DNA from 3 places in the Ochrobactrum sp. AP1BH01-1 genome. Region 3 is predicted to be linked to each of the others. Evidence: predicted binding sites of a transcription regulator. Region 3 holds the regulator's gene; each other region holds the start of a gene.
The links. Region 3 encodes PhoB, which activates phosphate uptake and scavenging genes when phosphate is short. Its sites were predicted from a motif close to TGTCATNNANCTGTCAT; they were not measured.
Positions count from the first base shown of each region.

Region 1: J9800_RS05865 (DUF1045 domain-containing protein) is a predicted target of PhoB. The motif match lies at 1,694-1,710, and genes of this name have one in related genera.
Region 2: phnC (phosphonate ABC transporter ATP-binding protein) is a predicted target of PhoB. The motif match lies at 1,658-1,674, and genes of this name have one in related genera.

Region 1 covers NZ_JAGPOU010000002.1:94,086-97,364, reverse strand. The annotation lists gene J9800_RS05870 (alpha-D-ribose 1-methylphosphonate 5-triphosphate diphosphatase) at 1-713, opposite strand, end outside; gene J9800_RS05865 (DUF1045 domain-containing protein) at 717-1,448, opposite strand; gene J9800_RS05860 (sugar kinase) at 1,792-2,709, shown strand; gene J9800_RS05855 (aldose epimerase family protein) at 2,710-3,279, opposite strand, start outside.
Region 2 covers NZ_JAGPOU010000001.1:1,037,650-1,040,928, reverse strand. The annotation lists gene J9800_RS04890 (hypothetical protein) at 5-274, opposite strand; gene J9800_RS04885 (MFS transporter) at 317-1,102, opposite strand; gene tnpB (IS66 family insertion sequence element accessory protein TnpB) at 1,256-1,549, shown strand; gene phnC (phosphonate ABC transporter ATP-binding protein) at 1,758-2,567, shown strand; gene phnD (phosphate/phosphite/phosphonate ABC transporter substrate-binding protein) at 2,564-3,279, shown strand, end outside.
Region 3 covers NZ_JAGPOU010000005.1:283,971-287,249, reverse strand. The annotation lists gene J9800_RS19200 (cell wall hydrolase) at 72-1,022, opposite strand; gene phoB (phosphate regulon transcriptional regulator PhoB) at 1,669-2,355, opposite strand; gene phoU (phosphate signaling complex protein PhoU) at 2,475-3,197, opposite strand; gene pstB (phosphate ABC transporter ATP-binding protein PstB) at 3,259-3,279, opposite strand, start outside.

The DNA.
Region 1 (3,279 bases), on a different contig from region 3:
TGCTCTACCGTTGCGTCGTCGTGGCTTGCCAGAATGACCCCGCGCTGATGACACAGTTCGGCAATCGCCTTGCGCGTCGGCGCGGAATATTGCTGCGACTGGCCAATACGTCGCTCGCAATAGAGCCTGAACTCTTCTTCCGAGAATTTCAGCTTGCGGAGGAAATAGGTCTTGTAGCTTTCGATATCCGTAAACTGGCGCTGTCCAGGCGCGTGGTCCATCAGCGACACCAGCCTGACCAGCGGCTGGTTGCCGAACTGCTCGAATGCCGGAAGACAGTCGGGCGCTGAAACCTCGCAGCGCAAGTGCAGGAAATGGTCGGCACGCAAGCGGCCAGCCGCGCGGCCCTCGGCAATCGCCGAAGAAAGCTTGCGCATATCATCGATACCCGTTTCGGCGTCATCATCGAAGCCGATGCGTAGCGCGTCGAAAACGGTGGTGATCCCGGAGGCAGCAATCTGGGCGTCATGCGCCTGCACGGCGGCAATCGGGTTCCAGCGCACTTTCGGGCGCGGCGCATAGTGCCCTTCGAGATGATCCGTGTGCAGTTCGATCAGTCCGGGCGTCAGGAAGTCACCTTCCATATCCTCGCCCGTATTGGATGCACCTGCGGAGATATCGGCGATCTTGCCATCCACGAGCTTCAGCGAACCGAGGACAACATCGTCGGCGAGCACGATGCGGGCATTGCGCAGAACGGTTTCGTTTCCCATTGGTTACGGCCTCCCAACCGCTCGTGAGGTCCGGGCAGGCGCTGCCGTGCCACCGGTCAGGGGATGCAGCGAATGAATCTCGAAAGGCGCTCCCTTCTCAGGTTCCACGAACAAAGCGAGATTCGCAACCTCCACAGCATCGTCCAGCAGCGGCGTGAAGAATTCATCCAGTGTTCGCTCCACCCGCGGGCGGTCTTTCTCTTCCACGGGACCGGTCAGGGTCATATGAAAGCGGAACTCCTCAAAGACATAGGGATAGCCCCAGCGCTCGATATTGTGTCGCTGTGCCTCGCTGAGACGTTCCGGCCGTCGCTTCGCAATTTCATCCTCATTGAGCGGCGCACGAAACCGGTCGAAGGCAACCACGACATCGTTGGCAAGCTGGTTCAACTCGGCCACGGGTTCTTCCGGTACAAGCGCGAAAAACGGTCCTATCGCGTGCAGCTTCAGGCGGGGAATGATGACGGGCGATGACGACGATGCGAAATGCATCAAAGCCGAAAGCAGGTCGTTTTCGGTGTGTTTTTCATCCAGACGGAAAGGAGCCTTCATCGTCGCATGAAATCCGTAGCGGCGCGGCTCTTCGGTCAGCCGGACGATCTCATCGGTCGCGAGCGAGCGAATCGCCGGCATCTTCACCGGCTCGCCGCTGAACGCGTTGCGCCCGAGCCAGTTTGCGGCAACCTTCAAAAGCGCATCGTTGGACGGCGGCGTGAAATAGATCGCGTAACGCATGTCAAATCCTTAGAGCATTTCCAGCAAAAGTGTGAAACGGTTTTGCGTTCGGAAATGCGGCAAAAACAAACAGTTAGAGCGGTTCCAACGATTCCGTTAACACAGGAACCGCTCCAGGCGAGGTTCGCGACACGACGTCAGCGGAACTCCATAAATATCAGGCAATGCATCGCACTTCCGGAAAGCTGTCCCTTTTTGAGAGCGATGCGGTCGGCGGATGCATACACAATGAATGTGGCAAGTCGATAAAGGCCAGATGACAGAAGCGAAATGCCGACAAACCAATTTTACATAGCGGCAAATTAGTATAGGCGTTAGTCCCATTGAAAGTGAGGAGACTGAAATGGGCGGATTTGCGTCTATCGGCGAGTGCATGATCGAGCTTTCTGGCAATGAAGGCGACCAGTGGCGCATGGGTTTTGCGGGCGATACGCTGAACACTGCGTGGTACATGCGGGCGCTGATGGAAAAGTCCTACCCGGTGGAATATGTGTCTGCCTTTGGCGAGGACAGCTTTTCCCAGAAACAGCGCGTGTTCCTGACCTCCAACGGTATCGGTATCGCCCATAGCCCCATCATCGACGGGCTGCATCCTGGCCTTTACGCAATCACGCTCAACGGTGCCGAGCGCTCCTTCACCTATTGGCGGAGCGACGCCGCCGCAAGGCGTCTCGCCAGCGATCGCGAAGCCCTGGAAAAAAGCCTGACAGGCCGCGACATCATCTATTTTTCGGGTATTTCGGTTGCTATCATTCTGCCCGAGCATCGCGAAACGTTCTTCGACGTCCTGCGGCAATGCCGCGCCGCGGGTTCGCGGATCGCCTTCGACCCGAATTTCCGCCACCAGCTGTGGCCGGACCGCAAGGCCGCGCAGGACATCATCAGCGAAGCAATGCGCATCGCCGATATTGCGCTGCCCACCTTCCCAGACGAACAGGCGCTCTTCGGCGACAAGGACGCCCAAGCCTGCGCGGATCGCCTTGCCGGGCTTGGCGTAAAAGAGATCGTCGTCAAGGACGGCACGGAACCCGCCCTCGTTATCACGGGCGATGAAAAAGTGCTGGTGCCATCAGTCGCGGCACAGGCAGTCGACACGACGGGCGCAGGCGACAGTTTCAACGGTGCCTATCTCGCAGCGCGCCTGAACGGGCTTGCCCCGGTGGAGGCAGCCCGCAAGGCGCATCTGGTTGCAGCCCGCGTGGTCGAGATACGCGGCGCGCTTGCCCCGATGGAAACCGCACGCGCCGCCTTCGCAGACTGATTATTCTTTACGCGAAAAGCTGAAATGGCTGGTCTGGGCGTAAATCTCGCCCGGACGCAATATTGCCTGTGGGAAGTAAGGATATTCCAGCGATCCGGGCCATATCTGCGGCTCCAGGCAGAAGCCCGCATGTTTTCCATAAGGCTTGCCCATAAGGCCGATGCAGTCATTGGCCATGGTGTTGCCCGCGTAGAATTGAACGCCCGGTTCTGTCGTCGAAATATCGAGGCGGATGCCGGAGCGCGCGCCCTTCACCGACGCGCAGGGGCGCAATGGCCCGCGAGCAGCCGCCAGGCAGAAATTACTGTCATACTGGACCTGAGCGCCGTTCTCCTCGAAGCGAATCGGGCGGAACTCACGGAAATCATACGGCGTCCCCTTGACCGGCAGCACGCGTCCGTCTGGAATGAGAGCTTCGTCGACCGGCATATAGGCATCGGCCTCGATTTTAAGCTGGTGATCGAGAATATCGCCCTGGCCGCCATCATCGAGATTGAAGTAGCTGTGATGCAGCAGGTTGCACACGGTCGGCTTGTCGGTCACTGCCTCCAGCCGCACAATGAGGGTTCC
Region 2 (3,279 bases), on a different contig from region 3:
GAGATCAGATCCCGGACTTCGCGGTATTCTCTGGGGCGCATCCGGCGGCGAGCGCGAAGGCCGCGAAGGTCGCCACCGATGGCATGGCGCCAAAGCTGCCCAGAAGCAGCCCGAACAGAGGGGCACCGACCGTCTGGCCGATGGCAATCGTCAGGAAGGCGATCATTAAACCTGTAGCGGGGCGGTCGGCCAAGGTCCGCACTCCCCAGACAAGATAGACGCCGGTGAGCATCACGTAGGCCGCTCCGAACACTGCCCCGCCGAGGAGTACCATAGCAGGCGTCCCAGCCCCGGAACCAAAGCTCAGGATGGCTGTCTACATCAGGACTAGAAATGTCCAGTGGACAGGCACCAGTCCGAAACGCGCGATGCAGCCACCCGCCCATATGCCCGTTATCCCGCCGAGACCGATGCAACTCCATAGGAGGCTGACGCCCGCCGGTTCCCAAGCTGGTTGCCGCGACACGACCTCGCCGCCGAATGACCAAACCGCCGTACTCGCCGCGCCCATCAAAAACGTTGCAGCGATCAGGCGCAGCAAAGATGTGGACGTGACCGGCGCTCCGGCAACTCTCTTACCAGTCTGAGCATTCGGTAACAAAGCTGCGGTGATAACTGCCAAGATCGCCGCCATGGCTGCAAAGATGGCAAAGCCTAGTCGCCATTGTTCCGCCATAGCAAGAGCGATGGGACCCGAGAGGGCCACGCCGACGCTTGCCCCGGCATTGATTGTTGTGTTCGTCCCATCCTGGCCGGACGGCGGGACAGCCGCCGCCACGACCGCGGCCATCGGCGGCGACGCCAGCCCGGTGCTGGCGCCGGCCACCATCACGGAAATAGCCAGAATTAGCGCAGACGGTGCCAGCGCAATGCCCGCCATGCCAATGGCCGCGACTATCGCGGCTATGGTTGCGACCACCGTGGCTCCGACCCTTTCGGTAAGATAGGCGGAGGCGATGATAGTGACACAATAGGTGGCGAAGGCACTACCCGCGATTGCGCCGCGCAATTCCGGACCAAGCGCAAGATCCGCGCCGATCTGAGGCAAGAGCAATCCGAAGGCAAACCGGGCGAACCCGTAGCTGTAGCGGCTTGCCAACATAAGCGCCTCTGCTCGCAAACATCGGCATTTTCTGCTCGAATTATCTGACAATGGAGCGGGCGTCGTGCTCACGCTCTTTGCCAATGTGCTCGCAAACATCCGGGTCTGCTTGCAAACATCCGCCACGTGCTCAGATTAATTGCCAGCGACGGCATGGTCAAACCGGGACGCCTGCCTGTCGTAGTTGCTCGGTCAGCTGACGGGAATATTCGGGATCAAGGGTGCCCGCCAGGAAGGCGCGGATATACGGACATGCGCTGTGGCTTTCCCTCCTTGGCGCTTCGGGTGCAGGAGGTTCTGCAGCATGATCCGTTGTCAGGGCATCTCTTCGTCTTCAGGGGCCGCAGATCGGATATTTTGAAGATCATCTGGCATGATGGTCTGGGCGCCTGCCTTTTTACCCGGCGGCTGGAGAAGGGCCGGTTTATCTGGCCGAATATGGGATAGCATCCGTCAAGGTGGTGTAGAATTGGGACCGGGCCGTCATGATCAGGCGGCTCTGGGTGAAATTTCTCCATCGCAGCTACGCGAGGAGGTAGAGCTGAGTTTAAGTGCTGTCATTGAAGTTTCACGAGCCTGATAAACGGACGTCATATGTCGCCCATAGTGATGCAAATATTCAATCGATGCACCACTAACGATCAGGATTATTGTGATGCTGGCTCTGAACGGAGTTGCCGTGACCTATGCCAACGGCACCCAAGCTTTGAAGACAACGACATTGACGTTCAACCAGGGTCAGTTCGTCGTGCTCCTCGGTAGATCCGGCGCAGGCAAATCTACCCTCATCCGGACACTCAACGGCTTGGTTGCGCCGACGTCTGGTTCGATCACTTCTAACGATATTGGTGCTCTGGATGCGGAAACTAAGCTTCGCATTCACCGAAGGCGAACTGGGATGATATTCCAGCAGCACCAACTCATAGGGCGCTTGAGCGCGCTCGACAACGTCATGACGGGCCGCCTGGGCTACCACTCTGGCTGGCGTACGTTGTTCCCTATGCCGCGTTCGGATCGAAGGCTGGGGTTGGAATGCCTTGAACGCGTAGGCCTTCTTGATAAGGCTCTCGTCAGGGCGGATCAACTATCCGGCGGTCAGCAGCAACGGGTGGGCATTGCGCGCGCGCTGGTCCAGAAGCCCCAACTGGTCCTTGCAGATGAGCCCGTTGCAAGTCTGGACCCTGAAACGGCTGTCGAGGTCCTGTCGCAGCTTCGCGAAATATGCACAGCCGACGGCATCACTGCTGTGATCAGCCTTCATCAGATCGATCTAGCTCGCCGGTTCGGCGACCGGGTCATTGCTATGCGCGACGGGGAAGTGGTTGCGGACGCCGCTGTCGACGAACTGACCGATCAAATGTGTGCGTCGATCTACCGCAGCGCCCCAAGAAATCCGACCACAACACAAGATTTGTCCAACTACGAGTATGATCAACCTTTAGCTGCCATGGAGGCCGCATTATGAAGAAGCTTCTGTCCCTCGCATTCCTCGCCGTTCTTGGCTGGAGTTCGTTGGCGCATGCTGGCTCAAATCCAGAGACATTGCGCGTCGCGTTGCTACCGGACGAGAACGCCGCCACTGTCATCAAAAACAATCGTCCTCTCGAGGAGTATCTTGAGAAGACACTCGGTCGGGAGATTGAACTGATCGTAACGACCGACTACTCGTCAATGATCGAAGCGATGCGTTTCGGCCGGCTTGAGTTGGCTTATTTCGGGCCGCTCTCTTACACGCTCGCGAAAACCAAGGCTGATATCGAGCCTTTCGCAGCACTTATGAAGGATGGCGAAACTACCTATCGCGCTGTAGTTGTCGCCAATGCAGAGGCTGGCATCGAAAGCCTTGAAGATGCAAAAGGGAAAAAGGTCGCGTTTGGGGACGTGGCTTCCACCTCAAGCCACCTTATCCCGAAATCTATGCTGCTTAAGGCCGGAGTTGAGGCTGGAAAAGACTATAGCGAGAACTTCGTAGGGTCGCATGATGCCGTGGCTATTGCAGTGCAGAATGGCAATGCTCAGATTGGCGGACTTTCGTTGCCCATCTACAATTCAATGGTCGCTCGTGGCACCATTGATCCTAAGAAAGTTATCGCCCTCGCCGAGTCCGATCCGTTCCCGCAGTACCCCTGGACCATGCGGTCGGATCTTGACACTTCGTTGAAAGAGGCGATCACCAA
Region 3 (3,279 bases):
GCCCTGAAAGCAAAACGCCGGTCTGGTTGAACGAGACCGGCGTTGCAGATTGTCGATTGTAAAAGCGCTGATTATAGCGGCGCTTCCGGCCGGTCCTGAGACAGGAGAAGCGCGCCGATCGCGTCGGCCTGCTTCTGGCTTGCGAGGGCATAACCGAGCGAAGCCGATTGCGGAGCAGAAGTATCGAACTGCGACTGGTAGGAGGCCACCTGCACGGGCTGCTGCTCCTCTCGAGCCGCCGCAATACCGCGATGACGGGCCAGACGGTCACCACGAGCCTGTGGACCGGCACCGGTATTCTGTTCTGCGTCCTGAGCCTTTGCAGCTTCTGCGAGCGCCACCTGAACGGTTGGCTCTGTTCCCGGAACCGGACCAGTCTGCGGCAGGGTCACGTCGTAGGATGCATCCTGCGGAACGGAAGGCGATTGCGGTGAATAGGCGAGAGCAAGGTTGTATGGTTCCTGCGGGACCGGATTTTGCAGCGAGCCGTCGCGATTGCGCTTTTCGTAGAAGGAATTGCCGCCAGCAACGAGCACATAGTGCATGTTGTTGTATGGGAACCTCAGGCCCGCCGTGTGGAAGAACATGGCGTTCTTGAGCTTTGGATGACGCTGGCCCTTCAACACTGCGTCGGCAGTGGCCTGAACATCGGGCAGCGCTTTGGAATCCATCTTGCGGGTGAGAACACCGGGCGCGAACTGGTTCTTCTGGCCGACGACGCCGCAAATCGTATCAGGATACCGGCCCGATGCGAGACGGTTCATGACGACGGTGCCGACAGCGAGAAGCCCATCGGAACTCGAACGGTTGGACTCGAAGAACATTGCGCGTTCAAGGCATTCCTTGTCACGTGCCGTGTAGGTATAGGTCTTCACGCCATTGACGGACTTGACATGGCTTGCCGCCATCTTTTCCGAATTGGCTTTTCCCGTGTTTCCGGTCGTCGTACAGCCGGTGACCGCGAAAAGCGCGACCAGCAGCCCGATAAGAACGGGCAATTTCCACTTCGCGGCGCGCGTCAATGGCTCAATCTCATGTTAGGACCCTTAACTGATCCAGTCATCCACTCAGGCGAATACATCTGAAACGATGCATGCGAATGTCTGACTGCGGTGCAAGTCAAAGAGGACGAAGATCAAAAATCACACGCCCTACTGTCGCTCAATCGAATTCAAGGTTTTGGAATTTTTAGGCCAAAAAAAGGCGAAGGGTCAAATCCCAACGATGATGGAAGCGGTTGGACAGCCCGCAAACAATTTCGAATCGATAATGCGAATATGCCTACAACCCCTTAAAATATATTAATAATTTCTTAACGGGAATTGCGAATTCAGGTAAGATATTGATTTCATGGGATTCAAATTCTTTCAATACACGCCTTATCGCTGCCTTAATTCGCTTCTTCTTGGACAGTTTTTCAATCCACATTCCCAGTGCTTGAAATGATCTGCGGAAATTCTGTTTCCCGTGGGTTCCGCCTATCCCTTTCAACTTTGGAGACACATTTGTAACAACGTGTGAAATCGGGTGACTGGCGCCGGTTTTCGGCCATGCCAATGCGAATCGGGTCAGCGAACCGCGTGAGTGATCACCAGCAAGACGACCCGCCACGAGGGACGTGGCGGGCCGATCAAGAGCTGTATTTGAGAGTTTGAATGACTGTGTCGATCAACCGAAAGAATAACCGGCGCCGCGAACGGTGCGGATCGGATCGAGCGCACGACCGACATTGATCGCCTTGCGCAGCCGTCCGACATGGACGTCCACCGTGCGATCATCCACATAGATGTCGGGCCCCCAAACGCCATCCAGAAGCTGGCTGCGCGAGAAGACACGGCCAGGCGACATCATGAAATATTCGAGCAGCCGGAATTCCGTCGGTCCGAGACGGACCTCCTTTTCCTTGCGGTAAACACGATGCTGCTGACGGTCGAGAACAAGATCGCCCACTTTCAGCACATGGGAGAGGATACTCGGATTGGACCGGCGCAGCATCGCCTTGACGCGCGCCAGAAGTTCCGGCGTTGAAAATGGCTTTACGACATAATCATCAGCGCCGACGCTCAAGCCGCGAACACGTTCGCTTTCCTCGCCCCGCGCCGTCAGCATGATGATCGGCAGGCGTTCGGTTTCCGGCCATTGGCGCAAGCGGCGGCAAAGCTCGATGCCCGAAACACCCGGCAGCATCCAGTCGAGGATGAGCAGATCCGGCACATTCTCGCGCAATGCGATTTCGGCCTCGTCGCCGCGCAGCATTGTATCGACCTGGTAGCCCTCTGCTTCAAGATTGTAGCGAAGCAGAACGCTCAGCGCCTCTTCGTCTTCTACCACAGCGATTTTGGGTGCCTGTGACATCCAGTATTTCCCTATCCAAATTCGGCGGGCGGTGGATACAATCCCCCCAATCGACCGCGTGCCGCCGCGCTATTCACACATTCTCAACCGCAGGACTCCGAGGTCCGGTCGGATGCAGTTCAGGGTTTACGCGCCTCATCCACGACAATACCGTGGCTCAGGTCTTCCTTGGGTCGCTCAGCCGGCATTTGCAGGCCGGTCACGATGTAATAAACGGTTTCCGCGATATTGGTCGCATGGTCGCCTATGCGCTCGATATTCTTGGCGCAGAACAGAAGATGCGTGCAGGCGGAGATATTGCGCGGATCTTCCATCATGTAGGTAAGCAGTTCTCGGAACAGCGACGTATACATGGCATCAATCTCGTCATCGCGGTCGCGAACGACGTTGATCTGCTGCACCGAACGCGATGCATAAGCGTCGAGAACGTCTTTCAGCTGGGTCAGTGCCAGTTCGGCCAGCGTTTCCAGACCGCGATAGAGCTTTACCGGCTGGCGCGATTCCGAAACGGCAGCAACACGCTTGGCAATGTTCTTGCCGAGATCGCCGACGCGCTCCAGATCGGCTGAAATACGGATCGAGCCGATGATCTCGCGCAGGTCCACGGCCATGGGCTGGCGCTTGGCGATGATCATCACGGCCTTGTCGTCGATCTCGCGTTCGCTGGCATCCAGAATGAGATCGTCGGAGATGACGCGCTGTGCGAGCGCATTGTCCGCATTGACGATAGCGGTGACCGACTGCTCGACCATGCGTTCTGCATGTCCGCCCATTTCGGCGATCTTGTGGGTGAGAAACTTCAATTCCTCATCATAGGAGCGAACGGTATGCTGAGACGGCATAGTAAGACCTCGTAATATAAATTGCGGGGAAGCCGCACTGTCTGTTGAGCGCAGTTCCGGATCAGCCGAAGCGTCCGGTGAT